Regions from separate parts of the Ruminococcus sp. AM26-12LB genome, predicted to be linked through region 2. Evidence: riboswitches for the same ligand, from Rfam matches in the RefSeq annotation. Region 2 holds a riboswitch; the other holds the start of a gene.
The links. A riboswitch is a leader RNA that binds a small molecule or an ion and turns the genes downstream of it on or off. The one in region 2 is predicted to bind FMN.
Positions count from the first base shown of each region.

Region 1: it holds a riboswitch for FMN, as region 2 does, so the genes downstream of both, ribD (bifunctional diaminohydroxyphosphoribosylaminopyrimidine deaminase/5-amino-6-(5-phosphoribosylamino)uracil reductase RibD) here and DW694_RS06485 (ECF transporter S component) in region 2, are expected to answer to the same signal.

Region 1 is NZ_QUJX01000012.1:53,111-69,225, reverse strand. It holds gene DW694_RS10380 (L,D-transpeptidase family protein) at 1-806, opposite strand, end outside; gene DW694_RS10375 (3-isopropylmalate dehydratase large subunit) at 1,022-2,266, opposite strand; gene DW694_RS10370 (3-isopropylmalate dehydratase small subunit) at 2,286-2,777, opposite strand; gene DW694_RS10365 (3-isopropylmalate dehydratase large subunit) at 2,822-4,072, opposite strand; gene leuD (3-isopropylmalate dehydratase small subunit 2) at 4,076-4,558, opposite strand; gene fliB (flagellin lysine-N-methylase) at 4,698-5,834, opposite strand; gene DW694_RS10350 (MATE family efflux transporter) at 5,974-7,341, opposite strand; partial or broken gene DW694_RS17455 (collagen-like protein) at 7,603-7,956, opposite strand; gene DW694_RS10340 (glycosyltransferase) at 8,193-9,272, opposite strand; gene DW694_RS10335 (HAD family hydrolase) at 9,377-10,027, opposite strand; gene ribE (6,7-dimethyl-8-ribityllumazine synthase) at 10,043-10,516, opposite strand; gene DW694_RS10325 (bifunctional 3,4-dihydroxy-2-butanone-4-phosphate synthase/GTP cyclohydrolase II) at 10,546-11,763, opposite strand; gene ribE (riboflavin synthase) at 11,782-12,435, opposite strand; gene ribD (bifunctional diaminohydroxyphosphoribosylaminopyrimidine deaminase/5-amino-6-(5-phosphoribosylamino)uracil reductase RibD) at 12,417-13,544, opposite strand; FMN riboswitch at 13,820-13,934, opposite strand; gene DW694_RS10310 (zinc ribbon domain-containing protein) at 14,054-14,821, opposite strand; gene tsf (translation elongation factor Ts) at 15,005-15,943, opposite strand; gene rpsB (30S ribosomal protein S2) at 15,980-16,115, opposite strand, start outside.
Region 2 is NZ_QUJX01000007.1:18,436-34,550, reverse strand. It holds gene DW694_RS06540 (DUF4428 domain-containing protein) at 1-736, opposite strand, end outside; gene DW694_RS06535 (S8 family peptidase) at 899-2,776, opposite strand; partial or broken gene DW694_RS06530 (AraC family transcriptional regulator) at 2,808-3,002, shown strand; gene DW694_RS06525 (carbon starvation protein A) at 3,110-4,807, opposite strand; gene DW694_RS06520 (hypothetical protein) at 5,347-5,568, opposite strand; gene DW694_RS06515 (nitroreductase family protein) at 5,746-6,243, opposite strand; gene DW694_RS06510 (alcohol dehydrogenase catalytic domain-containing protein) at 6,674-7,702, opposite strand; gene DW694_RS06505 (cyclopropane-fatty-acyl-phospholipid synthase family protein) at 8,084-9,268, opposite strand; gene DW694_RS06500 (hypothetical protein) at 9,617-10,138, shown strand; gene DW694_RS06495 (NUDIX hydrolase) at 10,184-10,795, opposite strand; gene DW694_RS06490 (MATE family efflux transporter) at 10,978-12,366, shown strand; gene DW694_RS06485 (ECF transporter S component) at 12,494-13,129, opposite strand; FMN riboswitch at 13,266-13,383, opposite strand; gene DW694_RS06480 (fibronectin type III domain-containing protein) at 13,494-16,115, opposite strand, start outside.

The DNA of each region.
Region 1 (16,115 bases), on a different contig from region 2:
TCCCCCTCAGCCTTCAGCCAGGATGTGATCGTATCGGAATCCAGAACAGCCGTTTCACTTCCGAATGTATAAGTTACTGTACTGCTGCGGTATTTCTTCAGCTGGCTGTTCAGGTCTGTAATCTTATTTTTCATATCCTCTGTTACAGTGACCGTCGGGCTTACATACACATGCTTGTTGATCGGTACTGTGATGGTATCCCCAAGCAGAGCCGTATCAAATGCTGCGTTCAGATTTGTGTCCACAGTAGTCTCCAGCTTATCCGGATCGATCTCCGTCCCCTGTACCTGTTTCACAAGGGTGAATTCTTTTTTCTCCTTATCGTACTGAATGGCTGCATCAACAGAAGCTTTTCTTTCTTCCGTACCGAAATTTGAAAGATCGAGAGCCTGCTTTTCCTGCTCCTCATCTTCCTCGATCTGACATTCCGGTTCTATATTTTCTTCCTTTGGAAAAAGCTTCCAGCTCTCTTCCCGCTGTTTCTGAATTTCTGTAAGCTTACTCAGAAGGGCTTCTTCATTGAGACTGTAGCCCAGCTCTTTCAAAGTAGTACTGTAAACTTCCTGATCATTTTCCTGAAAGGATACCGGACGATCTGCAAATTCCGCAGTGATCTTTTCTTCTGCCTGCTTTGCATCCAGTCCGGAAACATCCACTCCCCATATGGAAATCTTCCGTCCCAGCGTATTGTGATCTGCCAAGTATGTATAGACAAATAACCCTGCCACTGCCAGGATCGTTACGCCAATGCAGATCCCAAGTATGATCTTCAGTGTCTTTTTACTGATGGTTGATCTTTTCTCCATACCCTTATCCCTCGAGTCTTATGTAATATATGTTATGTTGTCACACTGGCTGTTATTATAATACAATAAATCCCATTTTCTGTAAAAATGACTTATCCCGGATCCTTCTGATCCGGTAAAAAAAGACAGACTGACGCCTCTGCGAAAATCTGTCTTTCTCATACGTTTCTTTATCTGTTTCTGGCAGCAGTATTTCTCTCAGGATCTTCTGCTTCTTATTCCGGCATTACGATCTTGCCTGCAACGGCACAGGCTGCTGCTGTTTTCGGAGATGCCAGATAGATCTGAACCTTGGAAGTTCCCATACGTCCCAGGAAATTACGATTGTTGGTTGCCACAACCTTTTCACCGTCTGTCAGGATTCCGCCGGTCCTTCCGCAGCAAAGTCCGCAGCCCGGATGTGTAATGATAGCCCCAGCTTCCGCAAGAGTATCCAGAATGCCAAGCTCAATAGCCTGACGGTAAATTTTGCGGCTGGCAGGAGTCACGATCAGCTTTACAAAGTCTGCAACCTTTTTGCCCTTCAGCACCTCTGCTGCCGCCATAAGGTCCTCCAGACGTCCGTTGGTACAGGAACCGATGAATACCTGGTCGATGGTCTCACCCTGAAGCTCACTGACATCACGGATCTTGTCCACCTGAGACGGACATGCCATTACCGGCACAAAATCCTCTGCTTTATAAGTTATGGTCTTCATGTAGACAGCATCCTCATCTCCCACAAGACTCTTCTGATAATCATCAAGCTCTACGTTGCAGTAAGCAGCTGTCTTCTCATCCGGTGTGAAAAGTGCACATTTCGCACCGGCCTCAATTGCCATATTCGCCATAGTCATACGGCTTGCCACAGACATATTTTCAATGGTGCTTCCGGAAAATTCCAGAGCACGGTAAGTAGCTCCATCTGCACGAAGATCACCGATCAGGCGGAGGATGATATCCTTGGACATGACATTCTCCGGAAGTTCTCCGTCGATCACAACCTTTATGGTTTCCGGAACCTTGATCCACATGGTTCCTGTTCCCAGGATGCTGGCCATCTCTGTGTAACCGATGCCGGAAGAAAACGCACCGACACATCCATAAGTCGTGGTATGGCTGTCTGTGCCAAATACAATATTACCGGGTTTAACATAACCTGCCTCAGTCATAAGCTGATGACAGATACCATCACTTCTGTGTACGTTTTTCATGCCATATTTAGTTGCAAAAGCATCTCCCACATGGAAATGTCTGGTATCATCCTGCTGACTTGCCGGTACAAGATGGTCATAGATCAGAACAACCTTGTCCGGATCCCACAGCTTCTGAAAGCCCATCTCCTCAAATTTTTCCGCTACAAACGGAATAAAGATATCATGGATCATCACTCTGTCCACATTGACCGTCACGATATCGCCAGGCTTTACTGCTTTGCCTGTGTTATGTCTGATAATTTTCTCAATGATCGTCTCACCCATTATTTCTCTCCTTTCCGTCTTAGTCCAGACCGTTCAGTTTGCGCATGGCTTTTACAAGTCCGCCAGCCTGAATAATATCCATCAGATTCTCCGGAAGAGAAGCAATCGGGTACTGTTTTCCGTTATGGTCTACATGCTCGTTCATCACAACTGTAACTTCATCTCCCTCTTTCACATTGTCGTGAAGATCCGGCTGTTCGATAAGAAGAAGGCCGTTGTTGATGGAGTTGCGGAAAAAGATCCGTGCAAAAGATTTCGCAATAACACACTGTACGCCCAGTGCTTTAATGATCTCCGGTGCCTGCTCTCTGGAGGAACCGCAGCCGAAGTTCTTTCCTGCTACAATAATGTCACCTTTCTGGATCTGTCCTGCCAGCTCCGGGCGAAGGGGACTGAATCCGTACTGTTTCATATCGTCAATGGTTTTCAGCGCCAGATACTCGGTCGGAATGATGATATCGGTGTCAATATCATCGCCCAGTACCCACACTTTTCCTGTAAATGCTTCCATATGTATATTCTCCTGTTTATTCCTGAATATCTTTTCTGAGGTTTTTATACTCTGTCTGCAGTTGCGATCTCACCTGCAATGGCAGATGCGGTAACCGTTGCCGCAGATCCCAGATAAACCTTGGAGCTCGGATGTCCGGCACGTCCCTTGAAGTTACGTGTTCCGGTGCTGATAAGAACCTCGTTCTCACCGATCACACCCTGGCAGCTTCCCCAGCATACACTGCAGTTCGGGTTCATCACAATAGCGCCTGCTTCCATGAAGATATCAATCAGGCCTTCTTTTAATGCCTGGCGGTAGATGGTCTGGCTTGCAGGAACGACCAGGAAACGAACGCCTTCTGCAACTTTTTTGCCTTTGATCACCTCTGCGCCTACACGGAGGTCTTCAATACGGCCGTTATTGCAGGAGCCAAGGAACGCTTCGTTGATCTTGATGCCGCAGGTTTCCTCAGCCGGAACCACATTGTCAACAAAGTCTGGCTTCGCTACAACCGGACGGACTTTTGAAAGATCAAAGGTATACTCTCTTGCGTAAACGGCATCCGGATCGCTGTGATATACCGCTTTTGGCTCACGTCCATGCTCTTTCAGATATTCCAAAGCTTTATCATCAGCCTCAAAGATACCTGTCTTCGCACCAGCCTCAACAGCCATGTTGCAAAGTGCCATACGGTCGCTGATGCTTAATGTTCTGGCGCCCTCACCGGTAAACTCCATTGCCTGATAGTTGCAGCCGTTTGCCCCGATCTCGCCGATAATGGTAAGGATCAGATCTCTTGCGTAAACGCCCTCAGGAAGCTTCCCTGTCAGGTTAAATTTTACGGTTTCCGGAACCATGACCCAGGAAGTTCCGGTTACCATTCCGTAAAGGAAATCTGTACATCCTACACCGGTACCGAAAGCACCAAGTGCTCCGTAGGAACAGGTATGGCTGTCAGCACCGAAGATCAACTGTCCCGGACGGACATAATTTTCGATCATGATCTGGTGGCAGACACCCTTTCCTTCCCAGAAATCAATATTATTTTCTCTTGCAAAATCTCTCATCTTTTTCTGGGATGCCGCTGTTTTCGGGCTGTCAGACGGTACGTTATGGTCTACGATAAATACCAGCTTCTTTGTATCTGCAATATGAGGATTTTTTAATTTATTGTTGTACATATCAACAGTCAGATGTGTGGTTCCGTCATTACTCATCAGATGATCCAGTGAAACTGTATAGATATCTCCGGGTTTTACACTGTCCACTCCAGCCGCTGCCGCGATGATTTTTTCTGCGATCGTCATTCCCATCTCTTATTCCTCCTCACGGTTCAGAGAAGCGATAAGGCCGCCCTGATTCAGTATATTCTGCATGTATTCCGGCAGTTTTGTGCAGGAATAAGTCTTACCATTGGCAACAGCAGTTCCCTCGGACATATGAAGCTCCAGGGTATCTCCTGTCTTCACAGCATCCGGAAGATCCTTACAGACAATTGCCGGAAGTCCGATATTAATGGCATTGCGGAAAAAAATACGGGCAAAAGATTTCGCAATAACTGCCTTTACTCCAAGTGCCTTAAGAACACCCGGTGCCTGCTCTCTGGAGGATCCGCATCCGAAGTTCTCTCCTCCAACTACAAAATCTCCCGGTTTAACCTTTTTGGAAAAATCCGGATCCAGTGATTCAAATGTGTGGCCCTTCATTTCATCCAGATTCGGCAGAAGCAGATACTGGGATGCAATGATCTGATCGGTATCAAGGTCATTATGAAATTTAAAAATTGTTCCCTTATCCATAAAACAAGTTCCTTTCTGATTGTTATCCATTTCCGGGTTAACATTCCTCTGTTACCCTTTTCGTCCTATATTCTAACACAAAACGTCATATAATTAAAATGTATATTTTTAATACTTAATATAACTTCAAGTTATAAAGTCATTTTCCTGTGATCAGCGCAAAATATCCCCACTCCCACAGAAGTTCTTCAAAACTGTTCTCAAGATATTCCCGGATATCTTCTTCCTCATATCCGGTCATTCTGGAGATCACCACCATATAATCCCGGAGTGTTTCGTAGGGAAGTGCTCCCCGTCCCTCTTTCTGCCACCGGAGAAAAACAGCCTGGCGAATGGTGGCATATTCCATACCGATCCACTGCATATGAACCAGGGCATCTTCCAGATCTCCTTCTGATGTCAGAAGATCCGAATATACTTCGTTGGTAAGAAAGCTTCGGAGAAGATTTTCATATGCACGAAGTTCCCGGTAAAAATCCTCCCAGGCTTCCGTCATTTCCTCTTCCTCATACTCTTCCGATAATTCCTCCGCCAACTCCGTCACCGGCTCCAGATACTTCCGGTAAAGTCCTTCTTTCCAGTAATTTACAGCCAGATCCTGCAAAAGTTCATTGCATTCGTCCATAGTATCCAGAACAGGCAGGTCTATCTCGCTGATAGCTCTTTCTAGCTGGTGAATTGTCTTCTCTGAAAAATAATCTTCCACAAGCTCTGTGGTAAGCGGCATGTTCCGGTGAAGTTCCTTCAGAACATAAAAACTTTCAAGAAGGATTTCCTCCGGTGTTTTTTCAGGATCCATTATAAGATCCATAACCTTCCGGCGCACAAGAAAAAGCGGCTGTTCCTTTTCTTTTGGAGTTTCCGGAAAAGCGATTCTTTTCTTCTCCTTCCAGATGTCCAGGACAGCCGGGCAACAGGGCATCATGGTCGCTTCCTTATGATCCTGAAATTCATGGATCTCCCTTGGAAAAATCTGGCAGGTCTCTGAAAGCATCGAATCCCCATAAGCACTTACCAGATAGCACAGTCTGTTCTTTGCAAGAAAAGGACAGTCGTGCTCTTCCGTCATCTTCATGATCCGGCTGCCGTCCTTTTTCATGGTATAGGCCTGCAGGCAGCTTCTGTGTCCGGGCACCTCTGACGGCGGCTGGATGGTTTTCCAGTTTCTGTAGGTTTCATCATCTATGTTGATCTTCCATTCCCTGCAGCAGCTGATGGTACATTTGTCTGCAATACAGGTAAATTCGTCGTAATAATCAGGTTTTAATAATTCCATGTTTCCTCCATATTCTTTATTTTCCAGCTCCAATGTCTCCTGTTTGCAAAATGGACATGAGTTGACCTGTTTTATTTTCCCCGTAAACACAGAAAAGCGGAATTCTATCCGCTTTTTCTGATATTCTGTGTATTCGTTTTTATTCTGCAGTCTCTCCCAGAAGCTGCCTGTGAACTTTCCGCCTTACAAACCAGAAACAGGTCACCTGCATGATGATCGTAAGGATCCAGGATGCCGGATAAGAAATAAACAGTACTTTCAGTGATCTGTGAGCCGGGAAAATTCCGAAAATCCACACAATTCGAAGGCCGACCGTTCCGATAATAGACAGGATCATGGGGACACCGGAGCGTCCCATTCCGCGCAGTGCTCCCGGAAACAGATCCATCTGTCCGCAGAGGAAATAGGTAACTGTGGTATAGGCAAGAATCTCCATTCCGCATTGGATAACCTTAGGGTCTTCCGTATAGATCTTCAGAAGCTGCGGACCGAAAAAGTATGCACCACAGCCCATGGCAAAGGATACGACAAAGGACAGGATCATACAGTCAACAAGCACCCGGTCCATACGTTTCGGTTTTCGCACACCATAATTCTGACTGGTAAAGCTCATGCAGGCCTGGGTAACCGAATTCACGGACACATACAGAAATCCAAAAATATTATTGGCTGCTGTATATCCTGCCATAGCAATGGAACCAAAGGAGTTTACAGAAGACTGAAGAAGTACATTGGAAAAATTGATCACTGTACTCTGGATCCCGGCAGGCAGTCCCACCTGGAAGATCTGCTTCAGGTACTCTCCCTTTATGGACAGTTTTGAAAAACGCAGCTGATAGCTTCCCTCTGTCTGATACAGACACCGAAGGACAAGAATGCAGGAGATCAGCTGAGAGATCACCGTTCCGATTCCCACACCGGCCACGCTTAAATGACACACGATCACGAAAAACAGATTCAAAAGCGCATTGGCACAGCCGGAAATGATCAGAAAGACCAGCGGCCGCTTGGTATCTCCCACAGCACGCAGGATCGCCGCACCATAGTTATACAGCATAAAAAACGGCATTCCCAGGAAATAAATACGCATATAAAGAGTAGAAAGATCGATCACATCGTCCGGTGTATCCATCAGTTCCAGGCAGATTCTGGCAAAGATCACTCCCAGAACTGCCATGATGATCCCGCTGATCAGAGCCAGCAGGATCGATGTATGTACTGTTTCTGACATTTCTTCATCCTTACCGGCAGCATAAAATCTGGCTGCCAGCACATTGGCACCAAGAGAAATCCCGATAAAAAGGTTGGTAAACACATTGATCAGTGCGGTAGTGGAGCCTACTGCCGCCAGCGCCTCACTTCCGCTGAAACGTCCCACTACCACGATATCCACTGCATTGAACATCAGCTGCAGGATACCGGACAGCATCAGCGGCAGTGAAAACGAAATCAGCTTGTCCATGATCGACCCATTACACATATCGATCTCATACTTGTTTTTTTTCACGATTTCATCCCCCATGTTCATACTTACATAAGAATATTATAGCACCTTTCATCGGAAAGCTACAATGAAATATTTTTATGGAGAATATGCAGCGGCTGCATAAAATACGCAGCCGCACAGTAACGTGTGTTTATCATTTCACTATCTTTCCAGGAGTCCTGCATCACGAAGGTTTGCAAGAAGTGCATTAAAATCCTCCACAATATCATCTACCGTTGTTGCATTTCCAACAGCAGCTGCCGGGGTTACTGTTCCGGCAGGGCCGGTGGCTCCTGTTGCTCCTGTTGGACCTGCTGGACCCGTGGCTCCGATCGCACCAGCCGGACCTGTTACCCCCGTCGTTCCCGCTGGACCCGTGGCTCCTGTTGCTCCTGTCGCTCCCGTTGCTCCCGTCGGACCTGTTACTCCTGCAGGACCGGTGGCTCCTGTTGCTCCCGTCGGACCGATGACTCCCGCTGGACCCGTTGCTCCAGCCGGGCCCGTGGCTCCCGTATATCCCTGTATTCCCGGTTCCCCCTGCGGTCCCTGAGGACCCATAGGACCCGGAACTCCCGGACAGCCTCTGGGACCGGTTGGTCCTGTAGGTCCCACAGGGCCTGGGCAGCCTCTTGCTCCACATCTGTCACATCCACAGGAACTATGATTTCCATAACAGGACATACAGGACAAATCCTCATGACTGTCCTGCTGCATTTCCATTTCCTTACGTTTTCGATGCCTGAACAGCATTCTTCGATCACCTCATAGGAAAATAACTTTCCCTACAGTATATGACAACAGCTTTTACCTGTGCATAGGATCCCCGCAAGCCTGTACCCTGCCAGGAAAATATAATAAATATGTCTTTCATTTTATGACAGACCATATTTTTCCCGGAAATATTTCTGGTCATACAATACTCCCGGATCTTCCGGCTTCAGTTCCATCGCTTTCTTATGAAAAAAGAATGCCTGCTCCGGGCATCCCATTTTATCATAACAAACGCAAAGCTGCATATATGGCACAAATCCATGACACTCAGCCATAAAAAATCCACCCTTTTTCTTATCTGAAGGCACAGTGAGCGCCTGCCCGTACCAGTAGGCAGCCTGTCTGGGAAGCTCTCTTTCCAGAAAAATCTTTCCGACCTCACAACAGATTTCCGCCCTCGGCACATCCATAGTCAGGCTGTACAGAAAAGCTTCCAGTGCGTACTTTTTTTCTCCCATTTTCCGGTAACACTGTCCAAGTACAAAACAGGCATCGATCTTATTTTCCAGCCATCCGGGCGGATTTTTCAGGAACTCCACCAACACAGCCTCTGTCTCCGGATAACGCTGATGATAATACAGTTCTCTCCCATAATAAAGCTGATGTCTGGGTTCCAGCGTTTCTCCTCCTGCCAGCATTTTTTCATAAATGCGAAGATTACGGTCCGGATCACCTTTTCCACATTTCCGGTGCCGGATCACCACATCTGAATAAATGATATTTCCCTCCGGAATCACAGTTTCATGAACTGCCCCATTCCATCTGAAATTTCTGGATGTTTTCATTATCCGCTCCCGAAAATAAGAAAATGTTGTTCTCCCGCTCTGGTCAAACCCTGCCGCATATTCCATCATTACAACATCTGTTCCGGGATCCAGAGTTTCTTTAAGACTCTTCAGTTTTTCCAGATTTTCTTCATCCAGGACATCATCCGCATCCAGCCACATCCAGTAATCGGTGCGGACTTTTTCCAGAAGAAAATTACGCGGAGCAGAAAAATCATCACACCAGGGAAAATCAAACACCTGCGACGTATACTGCTCCGCAATCTCTTTTGTTCTGTCTGAAGAACCGGTATCTGCGATCAGGATCGCATCCATCACCTGAGAAACCGGCTTTAAAATTCTCTCAAGAACTGCTTCTTCATTTTTTACGATCATACATAGACTGAGGGAAATCATATTTCAGGATCCTTCGGATTTTTATAATATTTATGCCGTTCCCGTCAGTCCTATGCCTTCTGTCAGTGTACAGCTTCTGCTTTCGGATAAAGCTGAGCTCATCCTCATATCACCAACTGTGGTATATCCTCTATATGTTCTGCAAGACGATCTGCTCCGTTCAGCTCCCCGCTCTCACCATATCCATACAGGCATCCTATAAATGGGCTTTTGCAGGCTCTGGCACATTCCAGATCCTGCCTCCTGTCTCCGACCACCAGATAAGGGCCTGTATATTCCCGGATGATTTCCTGCACAATTTCTGTCTTTGGACGGAATCCATACGATTCGCAGTCATAAAAATGATCGAACCATCGTTCCATCCCAAATTCCTTCCAGTGCGCCTCACGATAGGAAGCTTTACAGTTACTTAAGATCACAAGATGATATCCCCGGTTCTTCAAGGCTGTAAGCATCTCCTCTGCTCCCGGATACCACACTGCCTTATGCTTCCTGATCTGTCTGACCATCAGTTCTCCTACCATCCTGCTCGCCTGCTCTTTATAGCTCTGATCCAGCTCCGGCAAAAATGTATTCCACATCTCCTTACTGTTAAATCCCAGCCAGCCGGCAATTTCCGCCGAGCCTATCTCCCGTTCTTCTGCAGCCTTCTGTTCTGTCAGCCACTGATAGGTTTCACGAAATGCCGGTTCATAGATTCCAATGGTATGATGGATCGTTCCATCATAATCGAATATGATTGTTTTTGTCATCATTTATTTCCCTATCTATTAGAGCTGCTTCATCAGATTGACCATCTCGATCGCAGATAACGCACAATCATAGCCTTTATTACCTGCTTTGCTTCCTGCTCGCGCAATAGCCTGCTCGATATTCTCAGTCGTGATCACTCCGAATAAGACCGGGATCCCTGTTGCAAGTTCAACCTGTGCGATCCCCTTGGCAGATTCATTGCACACCAGATCATAATGTGAAGTATCTCCACGAATGACAGCTCCCACGCAGATAACTGCATCATATTTTCCTGACTGTGCCATTTTCTGTGCTGTAAGCGGGATCTCAAATGCTCCCGGCACCCATGCTGCAGTAATATTCTCTTCTTCTACTCCATGTCTTACCAGTCCGTCGACTGCCCCTCCCAATAATTTATTCACAATGATCTCATTGAATCTCGCTGCCACGATACCAACCTTCATTCCCTCCGGTGCTACTACTTTTCCTTCTACTAAATTGATCTGTCTCATTTTTTCTTCCTCCTGCTATTTGCTGTTTTTTATAAATTTATTTCCTTAAAAATATGACCCATCTTTTCCTGCTTCGTTTTCATATACTTCCGGTCATATTTTTGTACCGGAATCTCCAATGGTACTCTCTCATTGATCTTCAGCCCGAATTCGCCAAGCCCATAGACTTTATCCGGGTTATTGGTCAGTAATCTTAATGATTTCACACCAAGGTCTGACAGTATCTGTGCCCCAACCCAGTACTCTCTGAGATCCGGTGCAAACCCTAACTTCACATTAGCCTCCACGGTATCATATCCCTGTTCCTGAAGCGCATAGGCTTTGATCTTATTGATCAGTCCGATTCCTCTGCCTTCCTGTCTCATATACAGAATGATCCCTCTGCCTTCCGCCTCTACCTGGCGCATCGCTGTCTGCAGCTGCAGGCCGCAGTCACATCTGAGCGATCCGAATGCATCTCCTGTCAGGCACTCCGAATGTACACGGCAAAGCACATCCTCACCATCTCCTAGATCACCTTTTACCAGTGCCAGATGATGCTCTCCTGTAATGTCATTGATATAGCCATACATTTTAAAATCACCGTACTGCGTTGGGAGGTTTGCAGCTGCTTCCTCCTTTACATGCTTTTCATGTATTCTTATATAATCCTGCAGATCACGAATCGTAATAAATGTAAGGTTATGCTCTTTTGCCATTTCCCATAGCTGTGATGTACGCATCATAGTGCCATCTTCTTTCATAACTTCACAGCACACGCCGCATTCTTTCAGTCCGGCAAGTCTCATAAGATCTGTTGTTGCCTCCGTATGGCCATTTCGTACCAGAACCCCGCCTTTTCTGGAAATAAGCGGAAATACATGTCCCGGTCTTCTGAAATCCTCCGGTTTTGACTGATCATCCACACACTTCATAATGGTATAGGAGCGTTCTGCCGCAGAGATACCGGTGGTTGTATCTGCGTGATCCACTGCCACGGTAAATGCTGTGCTGTGATTGTCCGTGTTCTCAGCAACCATCGGCGGAAAATTCAATCTCGCCGCAATTTCTGCACTCATCGGTGTACAGATAAGACCCTTTGCATAAGTCGCCATGAAATTAATATTTTCCCGGGTCGCAAACTCTGCCGCACATATCAGATCTCCCTCATTTTCTCTGTCCGGATCATCTGTGACCAGAATTATTTTTCCTTCCTTAAGATCCCTAAGTGCCTCTTCAATTGTGTTGTACTGATAATTTTGTGACATACTGTATATCCTCCTGTTCTAAAACCCGAATTCTTCAAGAAACTCCATCGTAATTCCGGATTCTTTTTTCTCTTCTTCGTTTTTTCTGATGCCAAGCAATTTTTCTACATATTTTCCGATCACATCATTTTCCAGATTAACCAGATCCCCCGGCACCTTTTCCAAAAGGGTGGTTTCTTCTCCTGTATGTGGAATGACCGACACCTGAAAACCAGTTTCATCAACCCTTGCAACTGTCAGGCTGATCCCATCAATACAAACGGATCCTTTTTCCACGATCAGATGCAAGATCTGTGGCGATGTCTCAATTGATACCCAGATGGCATTTTCTTCCCGGAGCATGGAACGTATCACTCCAGTCCCATCAATATGACCGCTTACTATGTGTCCCCCGAACCTGCCATCTGCAGCCATTGCACGTTCCAGGTTTACCTGGCTTCCAGCTTTACAACTGCCAAGACTGCTTCTTCTGATCGTCTCTGCCATCACATCGGCAGTAAATCCGTCCGGCTGGATCGACGTAACTGTCAGACACACACCATTCACAGCAATACTGTCACCGATCCTTGTCCCTTCCAGGACTTTCCGGGCTTTCACTGCCAGGATCCCTGATTCTCCTGTCAGCTGTATATAACGGACTTTTCCTTTCTCTTCTACGATTCCTGTAAACATGATTCCTCCTGTTTTTTCTCACACACCTGACATCTTATCCGGATGTCCTCACCGATCTGGCAGATATCTGTATATTTCAGTTCTACTGCTTCAGACGGGAATTCAACTCCGATACCTTCTACCGGTGTCTTCCCGGCCACACCACCAAACAGCTTTGGTGCCACAAAAGCCTGTACTTCCTTTACAATTCCGGCTCGCAGGGCACTGTCATTTAACGTACCGCCTCCCTCCAGGAGGATGCTGTCAATACCCCTGTTTCCAAGATCTGTCATCAACTTTTTAAGGTCTATCTGATCCTTTTCATCCGGACAGTAAATGGTCTCAACTCCCATGGTATGTAATATTTTTATTTTTTCTTCTGTATTTTTCTGATCTGCATAAGCCACGATCGTCCGGTACTTTTCCGCACTTTTTACGATCTGACTGTCCGGCGGGATCCTGAGCTTACTGTCGCACACAATCCTGACAGGACTTTTCCAGCCTTCTACCCGGACGTTCAACATCGGATCATCTGCAAGCACAGTTCCAATACCTGCCATGATCCCCATGTACTGATGCCGCATATGCTGTACTTCTTTTCTTGCCGCTTCTCCGGTGATCCATTTTGATGCTCCTGTCTTCGTTGCGATCTTCCCATCCAGTGTCATGGCATACTTCATCACCACGTATGGGGTTTTCGTAGTAATATAATGGAAAAAAACCGGATTCAGCTGATCACATTCTTCTCTCATAAAATCTTCAACTACTGTTACACCGGCTTCCCTTAACATCTGTACACCTTTTCCTGCCACTTTCGGATTCGGATCTCGGGAACCGATCACCACTTTTCTGATCTTCTGTTCAATGATCGCTTCCGTACATGGAGGTGTTTTTCCATGATGACAGCAAGGCTCCAGCGTAACATAAATCACCGCACCTTCTGCTGATTCTGTGAGGGAAGCAATTGCATTACGTTCCGCATGAAGTTCTCCATACTTTTTATGATAGCCTTCCCCGATGATCCTTCCGTCTTTTACGATCACTGCCCCTACCATCGGATTGGGATTCGTCCAGCCTTCTCCTTTTTTGGCCAGCTGAATCGCCCGAAGCATATATTCCTGATCCGTCATTTTTATTCCTTCTTTCTTATTCCTGTTCTTTGCCTGGTGCGCCGAGGCTTTTAGACCTGTGCAATCGGATTCACAGGCAAGTGAGTGGTATATTTATTTCGAAAACGATGTGCCAAATACAAAAAAAGCCTGCAGAAATATCTGCAGGGTGGAATTGATCTGTTACATATGATCAATAAATGAATGTCTGATTATTTCCTACATAAAAAGCTCTGAAATGGATCACCATCTCAGAGCTCTGATACTACATTCATTCATACAAAAATCAACTGTACTATCATCTTCTTCCATCCAGACTATACTGTCGGCCCCGGAATCTCACCGGATCATACCTTTCGGCTCGCGGGCTCTACCGCCGGTAGGGAATCACACCCTGCCCTGAAGATATCTTTTTGTTTATTTTAATACTTTATCTGTCATTTGTAAAGCGGAATTTTTATTTTACTCATTCCATGCGGAATATTATCATTGAACGGTAACGAAACTAATCACTAATCCGCATACTATACTCATCTTTTTTTGTATATAACCAATTCAGGATTTTCACCGTCTTTCTCATATGTACATATCATAATAAAATCCATATTTGCCAGAATACCGAAGTATCTGTCCCCTCCGAATTCAGATTCCATTTGATTTCCCAGATAAGTTTTCTGGTCATCCAGAAATTTCACTTTTTGTCCATTTGGCAGTGCATATTCCAGATTTACATATTTACCTACAAGTGCATTCAGTCTGTCTACCCTTGGAAGTCCATCTATATGTAAATCATTTATTTCATTTATCAATTGCATTTTAAACTCTTCAAACTGCCCATTGTCACTAAGTTCCTCATACCTTTTCCAGTAATCTAACTTTGGAAGCATTTCTTTCAGATAAGTGCGTGCCTGTTCTTCGGTAAAGCTTTCATTTACCATATTCTTTACACAAACATCAATCAATTCATCCATATCATTATATGTGTATGTTCCATCTGCATAGCACCACTTACAATACTCCTCATTTAATGTGCCATCCTTATCACGTCCCAATATGGAATCATCATCAATTGGCATCCCGCAGCACTGACAGATCAGCTTTCTGGGTTCTCCCAAAAGCGTATTGATCGATACATCAAATTCTTTCGATAAGAGCTTAAGTGTATCAGTATTCGGAACGGTATCTCCATTTTCCCAGCGTGATACAGCCTGTCTCGTTACCATGATTTTATCTGCCAGCTCGTCCTGTGACATTCCTCTTTCCGTTCTAAGTTTTAAGATTACATTTTTTGTTTCCATAGCCGTCACCTCCATTATCCTATTATAAAGATAGATCCATGTTCTGAAAAGCAACTTCCTGTTACTATAGTCTATCCATATTTTATAATGTAGTATATGAAGTGGATAATATAAGAAAAACCCTTGAAAATACTGGATTTTCAAGGGTTTTATGGATCTTATTAAAGATCTGCAGATATCAGATTATTTACCCATCTGCTTTGCAACTTCCTCAGCGAAGTTCTCTTCTTTTTTCTCAAGACCATCGCCTGTCTCGTAGCGAACGAAGCCTTTGATCTGGATCTTAGCGCCGTTCTCTTTTGCTACCTGCTCTACGTATTTAGCAACGGACTGTTTTCCGTCCTCTGCTTTTACGTATGTCTGGTCAAGAAGACAGATCTCTTTGAGCTCTTTCTTAATACGTCCTGTGATCATTCCCTCGATAACCTTAGCCGGTTTCTGGGACTCCTTCGGGTCGTTCTGAATCTGAGCCATAAGGATCTCTTTCTCATGCTCGATATAGTCAGCGCTTACTTCCTTGTCGCTTGTGTACTGCGGTTTCAGAGCTGCGATCTGCATAGCTACGTTCTTAGCCATCTCTTTAACAGCATCGTTAACAACATCTGTCTCAACGTCTACAAGAACGCCGATCTTTCCACCCATATGAGTGTAGGAAGCGATGAATCCGTTCTGCTCCTCAACCTGAGCAAATCTACGGATGTTCATGTTCTCGCCGATTACTGCGATCTGAGCTGCAAGAGCCTCTTTTACAGTCTTAGTTGTATCAAGTGCCCATGCCTCAGCAAGGAAAGCATCGATATCAGCTGCTGTTGTGTTAAGTGCCTGTGCTGCAACATCTGCAACATAGCTCTGGAATTTTTCGTTCTTTGCAACGAAGTCTGTCTCAGCATTAACCTCAACAACGACTGCTTTCTTTCCATCCTCTGTTACTAGAGTTTTGCAAAGACCCTCTGCTGCAATACGGCTTGCTTTCTTCTGTGCTGTAGCAAGACCCTTCTCACGCAGGAACTCAACTGCTTTATCCATATCACCATCTGTAGATGTAAGAGCTTTCTTACAATCCATCATTCCGGCGCCGGTCATCTCTCTTAACTCTTTTACCTGTGCTGCTGTAATAGCCATTGTTCGTTTCCTCCTGAAATATTCTGTTTATACGAATTATTCCTCTGTAGCTGCAAACTCCTCAGACTCAGCCTCGATCTCGCCATCTGCCTCAGCAGTTCCCTGCTTAGCCTCGATAACAGCGTCAGCCATCTTGGAAACGATGAGTTTTACTGCACGGATAGCATCGTCA
Region 2 (16,115 bases):
GCTGCATTCCATTGTTCATGTACATCCCGGACTGCTGCATTCCGCTGTTCATGTTCATCCCGGGCTGCTGCATTCCGCTGTTCATGTACATCCCGGACTGCTGCATTCCGCTGTTCATGTTCATCCCGGACTGCTGCATTCCAGCCGCATTTGGTGTCAGGGCGGCTATGATCTGATGACCTGTCTGCTCCACTTCCATCAATTCCCCTCTGTTATCGCTGCTTATGGAAAAAGTATTCAAACGAAAATCCATATCATCAAACCATGGATTTTTTACCTTAATACGCATAGTATAATCAAATTCATACTTATATACCGGTGGCTGATAGCTTACGGTTTCTCCATCCTTTGTTGTATATGTTTCCTCGTTCTGCTGTCGCTCTACATCAACTCTGCACTGCACAACAGCGGATAAAGGAACTATATCCGGATTTTCATTGACATCCAGCTTCCGTGCAACAGTAAAATTCCCCTTATTGTCATCAATAAAAACATTGTAATTTCTGGTATTGATCTGACGTGTTATACAAAAATCCATTACGGCTTTTTTGTTTTTTTCACGATATTCCAGTTGACGTTTTATATCCTCTACCGTACTGTGCCGCCGGTCTTCAAACCATGGTGACAATTTTTTTGCACAATCCTTACACAGATTTCCGTCATCCAGTTTTCTGTTGCCTAATAAACCTATTTTCTCTCCGCAGATATCACAGATCTTCTTATCAAATAATCCCATACCCAATCCTCCTTCTTTTTATATTTGTGTTTTTGTTTATCTACATTATGCGTGAATGCTTCGCCATTTGCACTAGCATCTCTGACAGTAACTGAATTCATCTTCATATCAATGTCAGGATCATAAGGCTCGTATCTGAAAATCCTGTCCGTTTCTATATGTTCAGGATATACCGTATGGGATACTCTCTGCCAGACACAACCGTCCCCATCCCACCTCCACATTCGGATATTCCTCATATCCGCCCACACTCTGTGCGCCTTTCCTCAGATACGCCTTCACCTTTTCCCCATAAAGAAACGGATCATTTCCTTTCACGATCCCCCATTCCATAAGCAGAGCTGCGCTTCCGCTGACAAAGGGTGCCGCAAAGGAGGTTCCGGTGACAGTGGCGTAGCCTCCGCCGGGAACCGGGGCGGAGATGGATACACCGGGAGCTGCGAGATCAGGCTTCCGGATCGGCAAGAACTGACTTCCCCTTCCGGAAAAATCTGCGTAGGCATTCTGTCTGGAATCATAAGCTCCAACAGAAATAACTTTTCCGGCAGTGGAAGGAATCGTCAAAGTTCCCACAGCCCGCGGAGAATAAAACCCGGTTCCGCGATTCAGTACATTTCCACCCGGCAGCCAGAGGAAATACTGCCCGGAGCGCACACGTTTTCCACTTAAAAGAACTTTCCAGACACCGCTGTCCACATAATTAGCCTCCGGAATGAAATCTATGTAGATTTCCTGGGACAGCTGATAGGGACCGGGTTTTCCATAATAGATCAGAAGCTCTGTATTTTCCAGCAGATGCCGCTGTGGCCCCAGCCTTTCATATAATGGACCGATCCGTTCTCCGGACGGACTTTCCAGATAAATTTCCATCTCATCTTCATAATCCTTCCATAACTGTACATTTAATGTGGGCTCAAAAGCTCCCACCGCCAACTGGATTTCTTCTGTTTTCCCCTGCTGCAGGATTCCTCCTGCATGCCAGGGCTGGCTGCCGTTATTTCCGGTTCCTGTAACGATCACAGTCCGCCCCATGGCCGCAACTGTATCAATATAGTTTTCCAGAAGAGAATCCCCTCTGTGAGAACCATAATTATTCCCAAAGCTGACGTTTATAACGATCGGTTTTCTCATCTTCACTGCCTGCCGTATCAGGTAATCAATACCCTCCATCAGCTCCGTTGTCCGCGGAAATGAATTTTCCCGTGGATTTCCCATTTTTACCACTAGAAGATCACTTCTATACGCAACGCCTCGATTCACTCCATCCGATGCTCTCCCATTTCCTGCTGCTATTCCAAGAACTGCTGTTCCATGTCCGCTGAAATCCCCAGACGGAACAAGGCGCCTGCCTTCGGTTTCCCCGAGTGCAAGCGCCTCATCAATTTCTTCCTTCGTATATTCAGTTCCTGATACATAGTTTTCCGGTGGATTTCCAGCTACACTCTGATCCCACAGTCGCAGGATCCGAGTACTTCCATCCTCATTTCTGAAATCCGGATGAAAATAGTCCACCCCGGAATCCACAATACCCACCAAAATCCCCTTGCCGGTTAAGCCATCGGCTCCATTCTGCACCGGCAAAATGCAGCTTGCCTCCCGCTCTTCAAAGGTCTCAAAATAAAGTCTCTTGGGCTTTTCTATAAACTCGATCTGCTCTCTGACTGAGTATGCAGAAATTTCCGTTTCCGGCAATGTCACTACTGCATAGCTGCCAAGCAGCGGGACCACCTGTATCCTCTCACCACCAAGTCCGCTTTCCGGACCGCTGTACTTCACGATCACATCCCACAGCCTGGTGGTGGGATCATATCCCACATTCAGATTTTCCGATTTTGCCCGCTCATGCGGCAGGGCATTCATGGCAAGATTAAGTAGATTCTCTAATTTCTGGTCTGGCATAAGGCTTTCATTTCCATTGATACATTTTTTTTTATTATATGCAACGCCTTCGGTTAAAGAACCAGCCATCTGTTCCAGCATTTCTCTTTTAATTCCGGGAACGAAGCTTAACAACTGACGAAGCGGCATTCCTTCCATCATCGCAGCCATCATTTCCTGATTATTTAAAAAGACCCTTGGTTTTTCTGTCAGCGCATTTATTTTGCGCTGCAAACTGGAAGAAGGGAAAGAATTGTTGCAATATACCAACAAATCCATCAGTACGATCAGCACCTTTTTATGCTTTTCCAGCCAGAGTCACTTTCAGACTGCTTTTAAGAAGCAATTCGGAATGACTCCCAATGAATGCAGGCGCATGGGGTCATAAATCGTCTTTAGATATCTCAAAATTCCATGGATGTAAAAAGGCATGAGCCATTTATATGACTCATGCCTCTTCAGCCAAACAGAAATCCGTGATCTCATCCGATAATATTATGCTGTTGCTTTTTTATCATCTGTCTTCTCAAGCAGTTTCTTCACGCCCTGGATCGCTACCAGTACACCAAGGATCAGCAGTAATACTGCAAATACAAGCTGTAAGGTGTTTCCAAGATCCAGTCCTGTTGTTACCAGTGCCTTTGAAAGCTTTGTGATGGTCATGCCAAGTGCTGTGAAGGTAACTGCCATCATGAATACCATCGGGATCCAGAGCATGCAGCCCTGACGTTTTGTTTTCTTTAAGAATACTGCACAGGCTACAAGAGCGAGTACAGATAACAGCTGGTTTGCGGAGCCGAACAGCGGCCAGATTTCTGCATAGCCGACCTTTGTAAGCATGTAGGCAAGTACCAGTGTAATGACTGTTGCGAAATATTTATTTGTTACTACCTTCAGGAACGGGCTCATGTTTTCCTCATCTGTATCAGAATCAAGGAAAAATTCCTGGAATGACAGACGTCCGACTCTGGCTACAGAATCAAGAGAGGTCAATGCAAATGCGGATACAGCAAGGTTGATCAGAGTAAATACCAGTGAATGCGGAAGGCCAACTACAGAAAGGAAGTTTGCGATAGCACCTGCAAAAATCTGCGGCTGTGTTGTAAGTCCCTGTGCTGCTGCTTCACCATCTGCAAAGGATGCAACTGCGATCAGTGCGATGATGGCAAGCATACTTTCCATCAGCATTGCTCCAAAGGAAACAGGAAGCATGTTTTTCTCATTTTTGATCTGCTTGGATGCAGTACCGGAAGATACCAGTGAATGGAAGCCGGAAACAGCACCGCAGGCGATGGTTACAAACAGGATCGGGAACATATACTGTCCGTCTACGTTAAAGCTTGTAAATGCCTTCAGGTTACAGGAAGGATTAGCAACAAATACACCGATAACCGCACCGACGATCATAAAAATGAGCAGATAGCTGTTCAGATAATCACGTGGCTGAAGCAGTGCCCATACAGGAGCGACACTGGCGATCAGGATGTATACAAAAATAATGATATGCCAGGTTCCAAGACTTACATACATGGGGAAATTAAGTCCCAGCACAATTGCTGCTACCAGCAGTAAAATTGCGACTGCAGTGTTGACCCATTTGTTGAATTTTGTATATTTAAGGAAAAATCCAAGTGCAACAGCCTCAAATATAAATAACATGGAAGTGGTTGCAACAGCTCCGTTTGCCGCTACCTTTGTAACTGTTCCTGCATCATTTGCGACAAATCCGTTAAAGGTTCCTGCTACAACATCTGCAAATGCGGCAACAACCAGAATACAGAACAGCCAGCAGAATAAAAGAAACAATTTTTTTCCAAGCTTTCCGATATACGCTTCGATGATATATCCGATCGTACGTCCTTTATTCTTTACAGATGCGTACATGGATGCAAAATCCTGCACAGCTCCAAAGAATACACCTCCGATGAGGATCCAGAGCAGAACCGGCAGCCAGCCGAAAATTGCGGCCTGGATAGGTCCGTTGATCGGGCCCGCACCTGCTATGGATGCAAACTGATGTCCGAATACTACATTTGTATCAGCCGGTACATAATCAACTCCGTCCTCCATTTCGTATGCCGGAGTTTTTGCTTTCGGATCAATGCCCCATTTGTTCTGGAGATAACGGCCATACAGAAGATATGCGCCTCCGAGAACTACAATGGCTATGATCATCATTGTTATTCCGTTCATAATATCAACTCTCTTTCCTTTGTGTTTTTTATACATGATACAATGACCGTAAAACAGTTATTGCATCAAAAAACGCCCTTGCTATCCTTTCGGATAACAAAGGCGGAATGTTCCGTGGTACCACTTTGTATTATCGTATTTATTGCTAAACGCGACCACTTATTACTGTCATATCAAACAGCCTCTTCTGTAACGTGAAGACTACGTCCCGGCTTACTTAACCTTTCTATTCAGCGGGATGCTCCCAGGTGATATCACAAAATACCTTCTGCCGCTTCTCACCAGCTGCGGCTCTCTGTGATCCGGTCTGCTTCTTGTGATCTGTCCTGTTCCATGCATTTCTCTTTTTTATTTATCTAATGTTTTACTCCTTTTTTTATAAAAATTCAACAAATAATTTATATATATTTTATAAATTTGCATATGTTTTTTTATGCATTTTTTAGGTAAAGGCCAAAACACGGCGTATGTAACGAAGCCAGATCTGATCCCAGCTCTGCTTTACGATCCGTTTTCCGTCACATACGCCGCATTATCCATTATTCAGAAAATGTATATCTTACCATGTATCCTTTTCCGTCACCGGTTACGATCACGACTCCGCCATCGGGATTCTCGATCTTATCAATGATCGGAAATCTTCCTTTTTCTTTTACGAAAGCTTCCGGGCTCTCGATATTTGCTTCAATGATCTCCTGCTGAGAATGACGATCGCCGCCGCAGGGATTAATGGTTTCAATAATGATCTCATATTCCTTCATACCCTTCACCTCTTTCATTTAATGCAGTTTTTCAGTTCTTATACTTACATTTTATCGTAAAAATCCCGGTCATGCAAAATGCGTTCTGCACAAATTTTCAGAGGATTTATTGGTATTTTTCACTACATTCAGACTTCTTCTGTTTCCGGATGTTATCTTCCTCAAAGAAGGCTTTTTTTATTCTACAAAGTGGATCCTGCTCTCATCAAAACGATCCTGCTGCATTCTGCTCTCTGCTGGGTACCCCAGGGCAAAAAGAGAAAATACCTCCACATTCTCCGGAAGCTTCAGAATATCATGGACCAACGCCATACGATCCTTAAGCGGTGCAATTCCGATCCACACGCCGCCAAGTCCCAGTGCATCCGTTTCCAGCCAGATATTCTCCTGTGCGATAGACATATCGATCTGTGCCATATCCTGAACAGGCAATCCCTCTTTCCGATATACCGGAACGATCACAACCGGTGCACCTGCTGCACATCCGGAATAGGGAGTGGCTTTGGAAAGTTCCAGTATCTTCTCCTTATCTGTCACAACATAAAATTCCCACGGCTGCTGATTACACGCGCTTGGCGCCTGCATACCTGCTTTCAGGATCTGAAGGATCTTTTCCTTCTCTACGGGTTTATCTTCATATTTACGAATACTTACTCTGTGAAAAATATTCTCCATGCTAATTCCTCCTCGTCATACTCATATCACTTGTTACAATTCATACTCATCATACAGCTTCTGACGCCATTTTACATCCGTCATCACACGCTGCACTTCATCCGACCGTCCATCCAAAAACAAACGATTGATCACTCCCACCGGTATATCCAAATTATACCACATCATCAAAACATAAAAACCCCATAAAACGTATTTTTACGAACTCTACAGGAACTTAAAATGGAAAACGCTCCAGAATACGAAGCTTTCAGAATGTCCATACAGACAAGAATCCTATAAGATATAATAACCATACCACACATCAATAAACAAATCACTCAAAACTGTTCCAAAAATTCTCCCATAATCTGACACCGCCACCATCTGAAAACTCCCGGACAGCCAAACATCCGGGAGTTTTTCTTATATCACTTATAATCTTCAGAAATTATTTCTCCTGCACATTGATGATAACCTTCATGGTTGTCTCACGGTTCTCATCAATATACTGATAAGCCTTCAGATAATCTGCGAACTTAAATGTCTTTGAGATCAGCGGCTTTAAATGAACCTTTCCCGCATTTACAAGATCAATGGCATCTACATAATCATCATGACGGTACATCATAGTACTCTTGATATCCAGCTCATGGTCATTGGCAACAGCAAGGTCAACGGTTGCCATATCCGCAAATACCGCTACCAGTACGATCACGCTGCCTTTTCTCGCATACTGGATGGCCTGTCCCATGGTGATGTTATTTCCGGCACAGTCATAGATCACATCTGCCTTATCCGGACCAAATGCCTCTACCAGTGCCTCTCCGAAATTTTTCTCCTTTGTGTTTACACAGATATCAATGCCGCACTCTTTTGCTTTTGCAAGACGAAGGTCACTGACATCCGTGATCATAACCCTGGCTGCCCCCATTCCTTTGGCTGTCTGCGCAACAAGATTTCCGATGGGACCTGCACCGATCACTGTGATGTTCATCCCTTTTACATCGCCCATCTGCTTCACTGCATGGACTGCAACTGCCAGCGGCTCGATCATTGCACCTTCCTCGTAAGACATCTCCTCCGGGATCGGTGTTACCTTAGATGCATCTACTGCAAAGAATTCAGAAGCTGTTCCTGTTGTCTGGAAGCCCATAACCTTCAGTTCCTCGCAGAGATTATATTTTCCATGGCGGCACGGATAGCAATGTCCGCAGTATACCTGAGGCTCGATGGTTACTTTCTGGCCAACCTTAAAACCTGTCACATTCTTTCCAAGCCCCGTGATCTCACCGGATACTTCATGTCCCTGTGTTACCGGATATTTTGTAAAAGGATGCTTACCGTGATATACGTGGATATCTGATCCGCAGATACCAATGTTCATGATCTTAACCAGAACCTGGTCATCTCCCACTTCCGGAACCGGAACCTCTCTGAAAATAATCTCTCCGGGATTTGTCATTACCTGTTGAAGCATCTTATTCTCCTCCTCTAATTTCTTTCTATTGCATATCATCTTTTATTAATTATTTTATTAAAGTAATTACATTATTATTCTTTTCTTCTGATCTGTCAAGATAGTTTTCTATGATTCTGCTTATTGAACAAGTTTGCAGCTTTGTTTTTATGCACATTCCATAATTATCGGTAAACGGAATAGTCAAGCGAATATTCGCAATACGCTTCGCTACTTGCTCATGACCGAATAACTCCTTCGCGGTTTATCGGTTAAAAAACAAAGCCTGCGGATTCAGCATTTCTGTAATCATATGCTGAATCCACAGGCTCCTTATACGCTTTAATAAATAATTTTATAGAAGTATGATATTCCTTTCCGGCAGGTTTGTAAAGGCTTTTATCAATACCAGCGTGTCATCGGCAGATCATTATTCACACCCTTGGTCATAAGAATCTGGTGAAGATCGATAATTCCGTTGTGGAAGGTTGCCGCACATGCTGACAGGTACAGATCCCACATACGCAGGAACTCTTCGTCAAACATAGTCTTTTCTTTTTCAATATTGTCCCGGAAATTCTTTTCCCAGTGAAGCAATGTCTTATTGTAATGCAGACGGAGATTTTCGATATCCAGGGTATGGAAATTGTCCTCTGCCATATGGTTCAGGATCTCACGTAAGCTCGGAACAGTTCCGCCCGGGAAAATATATTTCTTGACCCACGGGTCACCCGGATGCTCCTTCAGAGCACTGATAAAGTGAAGCAGAAACAGTCCGCCCGGCTTCAGAACCTTTTCCACACAATCAAGAAACAGCTGATAATTATCACGTCCAACATGCTCCAGCATACCGACACTGACAACACGGTCAAACTGATACTCCTTCTTCGGCAGATCACGGTAATCCATCAGCTCTACCGTAAGATAATCTTCCAGCCCCTGATCCTTAATCCGTCTCTGAAATTCTGCATACTGTTCATGACTTAAGGTGATACCGGTACCATGAACCTTATATTTCTTAGCTGCCTCGATCAGCAGAAAACCCCAGCCGCAGCCGATATCCAAAAGACTCATACCCTCTTCCAGATGTAATTTTTTAAGGATATAATCAACTTTATTTACCTGTGCCTGATACAACGTATCATCCTCATGGATAAAATACCCGCAGGAATAACTCATAGTCTCATCCAGCCAAAGTTTATAAAAGTCATTTCCAATATCATAATGGCTGGTCACTTCCTTTTCCTGGTTCTTCTTTGATGTTGAACTGAACATGATTTTTTTCAGAGCAGATTCATTGGTAGAAAATTTCCCCATCTGACCTAGAAAATGATCCAGCGCTTCATAAAGATTTCCCTCGATATCCAGATCCCCACGCATATACGCCTCACCCAGTGCAAGGGATGTGCTCTTCATCAGATCCGCCAGAGGAATCGCTTTCTTAAAATTCACCGTAAATGTAGGTTCACCCTCTCCGATGTGATACTCGGAATTCTTGAACTTTACCAGAAATGGATAATCTGTAAAGCGTTCAAGGAACTGCACCATTGCTTTCTCTTCCGTCTTCTCCTGTAATGTCTCAAACATAATAGTCTACCTCCTTTAGCACAGCACTATGATACACCCGGAGGAAGGCTTTATGTCAAGGGAGATATACAACAAAATTTTATCAATAAAATGAGAATATTTGGTAAAACTCTTCCTTATAATTATTTATAGTTATCCAAATTAACTCGATATTTAAAGTCCACATTTAACCCAGCCCTCAAAAGCACTGACATTTTCAAAACATAATCGTCAATTATATATCATTTCCCGATAATCATCTTTGTATTTTATGCATTTTTTATTGCTTTATATATAATTCAGACTTATAATAAAAGATACAAAAAAAGAGCGAAAACCATATAAAAATCCAACACTGGAGGGAACCTTATGAACGAAGAACTTTTTAATGAAGCATCAAAATCCAACATCCTGTCAAAACAGCTGGTCGATCAACTTCAGGAAAGCATGACCTACAGCAGCATCTCCTTCATCAATTGGACCATCGAAGTCCTCAAGCTCCTGAAAGCCCGCATCGAACGCGGCGACAAGATCAAAGATGAGACCACCGGCGTGATCTACGATTTCTACACCTTCCGCCAATTTGTAGAAACCAACTTCTCCACCTACATCACCGGCCAGGTCTTCAACACCTCCATCCGGTCCCAGAAAGTCTACTTCACCCTGGAAGCCTGCCCAGGCGGCTACAACCTCCTCATGGCAGACTCCGGCAACGAAAAAACCTACCGCTGGATCTCCAGCTTAAGCAAACGCTTCTCCCTGGTAGAAATGATCGCCACCGGAATCGTCTACGTCAAAGACAACCGGACCGACACCTACCAGCCATTTATCTCCGAAAACGGCAAATACTGCAAATACAACAAAGACCTGGGAAAACTCATAGAACTCTGATCAAAACGGGGAATCCGCCAACGGCAGATTCCCCTTGATTTTTTCTCAGATTTCTTTCAAAAAATCAAATGGTTCTTCATCTTTCAAAAAATGCATCAGCATATAAGCACACATGATCGCAACCCTCTCCTCCTTCAGGATCCTCCTGATCTCATCCCGGTCCGCGATCACAACCTCGATCTCCTCACTATCCTCCTGAGCAGCCTTACTAACCTCACCACTGGCATACCCATAAACCGTAGCACAGGATTCATCCGTCATCCCAATCGTCGTAAAATAAGGCTTCTCAAAAGCCTCCGCAACCTTGATCGGCTCCAGCTTCAACCCGGTCTCCTCAAACATCTCCCGCACAGCACCCTCATGGAAATCCTCCCCAGGCTCCACAAGCCCCGCCGGAAACTCATAAATATACCCGCCGATCGTATACCGATACTGACGGATCAGCACAACCTTATCCCGCTTCTCTCCATAAACACTGTAAATGATCACCCCATCCGGATGATTCTCCCCTGTAGAAAGCTTCATATCCTCCACACACTTCGCCCTGGAGGCCACAAAATAAGAAACCGGCGTATCATGTACACTGGTCGCATCCACTCCATAAAGATTCACGAACTTATTATCTGTAAGTTTTTTCACACTATTGATCTTACCCATCTGAAAAACTCCTTCCCGAAAATTTTTTCTAAAAACATTTTATCCCATCCAAAACCAAAGGTCAATTTTTTATACTTACACTCCCTTCACAATAGTGCTATAATAAATACCCTGCTATAAAATTTAAATTTACTTATTACATTACCAAACAGCTACTGTAGACAAGAAAGAAGGAAAAAACATTGAAAAATCAGACCAATGCTGCCCAGGCCGAAAACCCTCTGGGAACCGCCCCTGTAGGCAGCCTGATCGCCAAATTCGCCATTCCCGCCATCATCAGCATGCTGGTCAGCGCTCTGTACAATATCGTTGACCAGATCTTTATCGGCCAGGGCGTAGGAATGCTTGGAAACGCCGCCACAAACATCGCATTTCCCGTAACCATTATCTCTACTGCTGCTGCATTGCTCCTGGGAATCGGCAGCGCCTCCAATTACAACCTGGAAATGGGCGCAGGAAACGAAAAAAAAGCCAGCTCCATTGCAGGAACCGGACTCTCCACGCTGATAATCTCCGGTACGATACTCTCTGTCATTGTCCTTCTGTTCCTGAAGCCACTGCTTCATTTTTTCGGCGGAACACCGGACGTCATGCCCTATGCCATTGATTACATAGGGATCACCGCCATTGGACTTCCCTTTTATGTTTTAAGCACAGGCGGCAACCACCTGATCCGAGCAGACAGGAGTCCTACCTATTCCATGGCCTGCATCCTGGCCGGTGCCGCCATCAACACCATCCTGGACCCGCTTTTCATCTTTGGATTCGGCTGGGGCATCAAAGGTGCAGCCTGGGCAACCGTGATCGGCCAGATCGTATCCGGACTTCTGATCATCTTTTATTTTTCCAGACTCCGGAAAATGTACCTGGACCACTCCATGCTGATTCCTAAGGCACGCAATCTGTCTGCCATTTTTTCTCTGGGAATGGCATCCTGTATCAATCAGGTTGCCATTGCTGCAGTGCAGATCGTCATGAACAACACACTTCGCCATTACGGAGCACTCTCCGCCTACGGGAGTGATATTCCAATCGCCTGTGCAGGGATCATTTCCAAAGTCAATCAGGTATTTATGGCCATCTGCATCGGAATCTCCCAGGGCTCCCAGCCCATCTTGGGATTTAACTACGGTGCCGAAAAATACAGCCGTGTACGCCAGACATACCGCTATTCCGTAACCTTATGTACTGTGATCGCAACCATATTTTTTATCTGCTTCCAGTTCTTCCCGCATCAGATCGTAGGCATCTTCGGAAACGGCAGCGACCTGTACTTTCATTTTGCAGAAAAATATCTCCGCATCTTCATGCTGATGACCTTTGCCAACGGGATCCAGCCTATGTCCGCCTGCTTTTTTACCTCCATTGGAAAAGCCAGGCTTGGTGTGATTATGTCCCTCACAAGGCAGGTACTCTTCCTGCTGCCTCTGATCGTCATCTTCCCGGTCTTCTTCGGAATCGATGGCGTCATGTACGCAGGACCAATTGCAGATACCTCTGCATTTGTGCTGGCCGTTGTTTTTGCCAGACGTGAGCTTGGAGTCATGAAAGCTGCAGAACAAAACGCCTGACATAAAAAATGCCATGTAATTTACTGCCCATCGGCAATATATTACATGGCATTTCTCACATTCTCAGATATTTATCTGAAACCACCAATTTCTGATCTTTTCTTCATCCTCCGGCAGCTGCTTATGATCAGTCACCCTTCAGTACAACACGGATCTTCTTATAAATTACAAATACGATCAGAGATGTCAGTGCATATTTAAAGATATTAAACGGAGCAATGATCAGCAGTGCAAAGGTAAGCAGTCCGTTTACGGAGCTGTGTACTGCGCTTCCCATCTGGATAAAGGTCTCGATCGGCATTCCAAACGCCTTACCGTAAGCTGGAAGCAGCACAAAGGCATTGACAAAGCATGCAAGGATCGCTGTCAGAACTGTTCCCACTGCCATACCTGCAACTGCATGTACTCTGCTCTTTTTGTGACGGAAACGATAGATCAGACCGGCCGGTACCACATAGGCACATCCAAACAGGAAGTTGGCAACATCACCAACACCGGCAGTCATGGTTCCCTTCGTCACAAGATGTACGAGAATCTTCACAAGTTCGATCAGGATACCTGCCACAGGTCCCATAGCGAAGGTTCCTACCATAACCGGTACCTCGGAAAAATCAAGCTGATAAAAAGACGGTGCAAGAAACGGGATCGGAAACTCAAGATTCATTAATACTCCTGCCACAGCACCAAGCATGGCTACCTGCGCGATGGTCCTTGTTCTGCTTCTTTCCACGGCATTTCCTCTCTGTAATATCTGTTCACTCATAACTCTCTCTCCTTCTTCAGAAATATTCAAAGAAAATTTCCACAAGAAATCTTTATGCGAAAAAAATTTCTATTTCTTCACATAAAAAGCCCCGGGAGCTTCTTCCCGGGGCACTGAGCACGTTCTTTAAATACTGCGCGTTCTTCTCTCATCCAGACTTTACTGTCGGTTCCGGAATTTCACCAGATCAGCCGCCAAAGCGGGTCGCGGACTATACCGCCGGTAGGGAATCACACCCTGCCCCGAAGAAATTTTCTTTTTTATGAGTTCATTATAACGCGCTCTTTTTATAATTACAAGGCTTAATTCTGTCACAGAAGCATTCTGCTCCATTTATATAAATCTAAGATCCACTCCTTTATGATCAAACCCAGATTTTCTTTACCGTACTCCAGCTACTGTAAAGAACCTTTTTTCCGACTCTTTTATATGACCGGATGCGGACATAATAGGTCTTTTTGTTTTTCAGTCCTGATATCTTATATCTGGTCGCAGACTGTTTTCCAACTGTGACCGTTTTTCTTTCTTTTGTAAATCTGCTGTCTGCTGCAAACTGGATCTGATAGCCAGTTGCCTGTATATTTTTTTTCCAGCTTGCGGTAAAGGATCTGTTTGCTTTTTTCAGTCCTGTCAGCAGAGTTTTTGGAGGCAGGATCTTAAAGGTAAGCGTTTTGTTGATACGACTGTATTTTCCGGTCCCTCTGACCTGCACAGTTCCAATTCCGGAATTTTTATTATTTTTGTAATACAGCTTATAAGCACTCGCACCGATCTTCTTTCCATTTACAGTTACAGTTACTGATGGCCGGATGGATTTTCCCGTACAAGTGTAAGAGGTTCTGTTTAGCTTAACATTGCTGACAAACCTTTCTGTCTTTTTTATGATCTTGAAATGAATGGTTGCGGTACCTTTATAATAACCGGTACCATAAATGGTTACCGTTGCCACACCCGGATACTGATTATCCTCGTAGTACATATAATAATCTTCGCCGGCTTTCAATCCGGGAATTACGATGGCAGGTGTGAGTTCTTTTCCTGTATATATCTGATCAGCTATTGGATCCGCAGCCGGTAGTTTTCCGTAAATAGTAAAATATAATGTTTCCGATCCTTTATAATTGCCGATTCCCGTGAGCTCTGCACGAGCTTCACCAGGCTTTTCATTATTAACATAGGTTACCGTATAATCTTTTCCCTGTACCAGTCCGTCAATTACCACTTCCGGTTCCACTTTTTTTCCTTTAAAGGTGGTTTCCAGGTATGTTTCATTATTTTCCGCAAAATAGCACACATACATTCCATTTTCATCTGGCGTAATCTTGAAACTCCGCTCTACTGTACCGCAGAAAATATCTTTTCCCGTGATCTTTACAGTCGCAGTTCCTGCATTGATGTTATTTTCATAAGTTACTTCATAATCGGAGCCCTGCTCAAGTTCCGGTGCGGATTCACTGGATTCTATTTCAGGTTCATGGCTTTTTCCATTATATTCATAGTCTGGAGTGATCTGTTCAAACCATTCATTCTGAAGCGGTATCCGGTTGTCTGCTGACAGCTCCACAAACGTGTAGCCACGGTCCTCTGCGTATTTCTGAAGTGTGGAATCCTTTTTTCCCGCGATCAATGCTGAATCCCTGAACGCATCATCCGCCCAGACAGTATCTGTGCTCAGTACTCTTATCCTGCACCCGGAAGACAGACGAAGTCCATTTTTCCCAACTGATTTTACAGATGCGGGAATTATAATATCACGGATCCCTGAACTGCTCTGGAATGCATATTCACCGATTTCTTCCAAGCCTTCGTTCAGGACAGTTTTCGTAAGCGACGAACAGTTTCCGAATGCACCTTCTCCAAGGCTTCTGACACTTCCCGGGACTGTTATGGAAGAAACATTTACACAGTAATAAAAAGCATAGTCTCCCACGCTTACAGTTCCATCCGGGATCTGGTAATCTCCGGAACGTCCGGACGGAAACACGATCAGTTTTGTGCCATCCTTGCTGAATACCACTCCGTCTTTTTCAGAAAAATACGGATTTTCCGGATCTACTTTAATTTCTGTCAGACTGGACTCAGACAAGCCCTCCACAAAAGCAGCCAGCCCTATAGATGACACGTTTTGGGGAATCGTAACAGATTTCAATTTCTCACAGTTGTAAAAAGCATTCTTTTCGATGGTTGTAAGCGAATCCGGCAAAGTAACAGACTCTATATCAGAAGCCTGGGTGCAATACTGGAAGGTACTGTTTCCAAGAACCGTTACTTTTCTTCCGTCAATAGTATCCGGAACTACGATATTTGTATCTGTCCCTTCATACTGATACAGCCTGAGTGTTCCATCATTCAGGATCTCATAAGAATAGTCATAGTCCATTTTGGACAATTCATAATGTCTGGGGGCATTTCCCGTATATCCGCAGTCAACCAGATATCTTTCTCCGTCAATGATGACTACGGAGTTCCTGTGACCGCTTCCCGCCCCCGGATCATTTGCCGCATACCTTGCATACACGGTCAGTCCCAGTTTTTCGCACATATAGTTCACTGCGCTGGTATTGGCCCAGCAGTCTCCGCCGCCATCCAGCATCAGGCCTGTATAGCCGGAATGATACTGACTGTAATTGAAGTTGTTGGCAAGCCATCTGGCGATCGTCTCAACCTTTTTATAATCGGACATTTCCGCAGTAATATTTTCTTTGAGGAATGTATCCATTTTTTGTTCTGCGTAATACTCCGCATAATCTTTAAGTATGAATTTATAATAAACGGTACTGTTTCCATCCTGTACAGAGATCAGGGTCTCTCCAAACATGTATTCCCACTGGCTCTTTACGTCATTTCCGTTTTTGTCTACATAGGTTACATACTGCATTTTAGGAGTAACAAGACCAGTTTTGCTGACTTTCGCAGTATAACCAGAAACAACCGTATATACCGGATTTTTGCCGGATGTCTGGATCTGATAAGATGTCTGCATGGT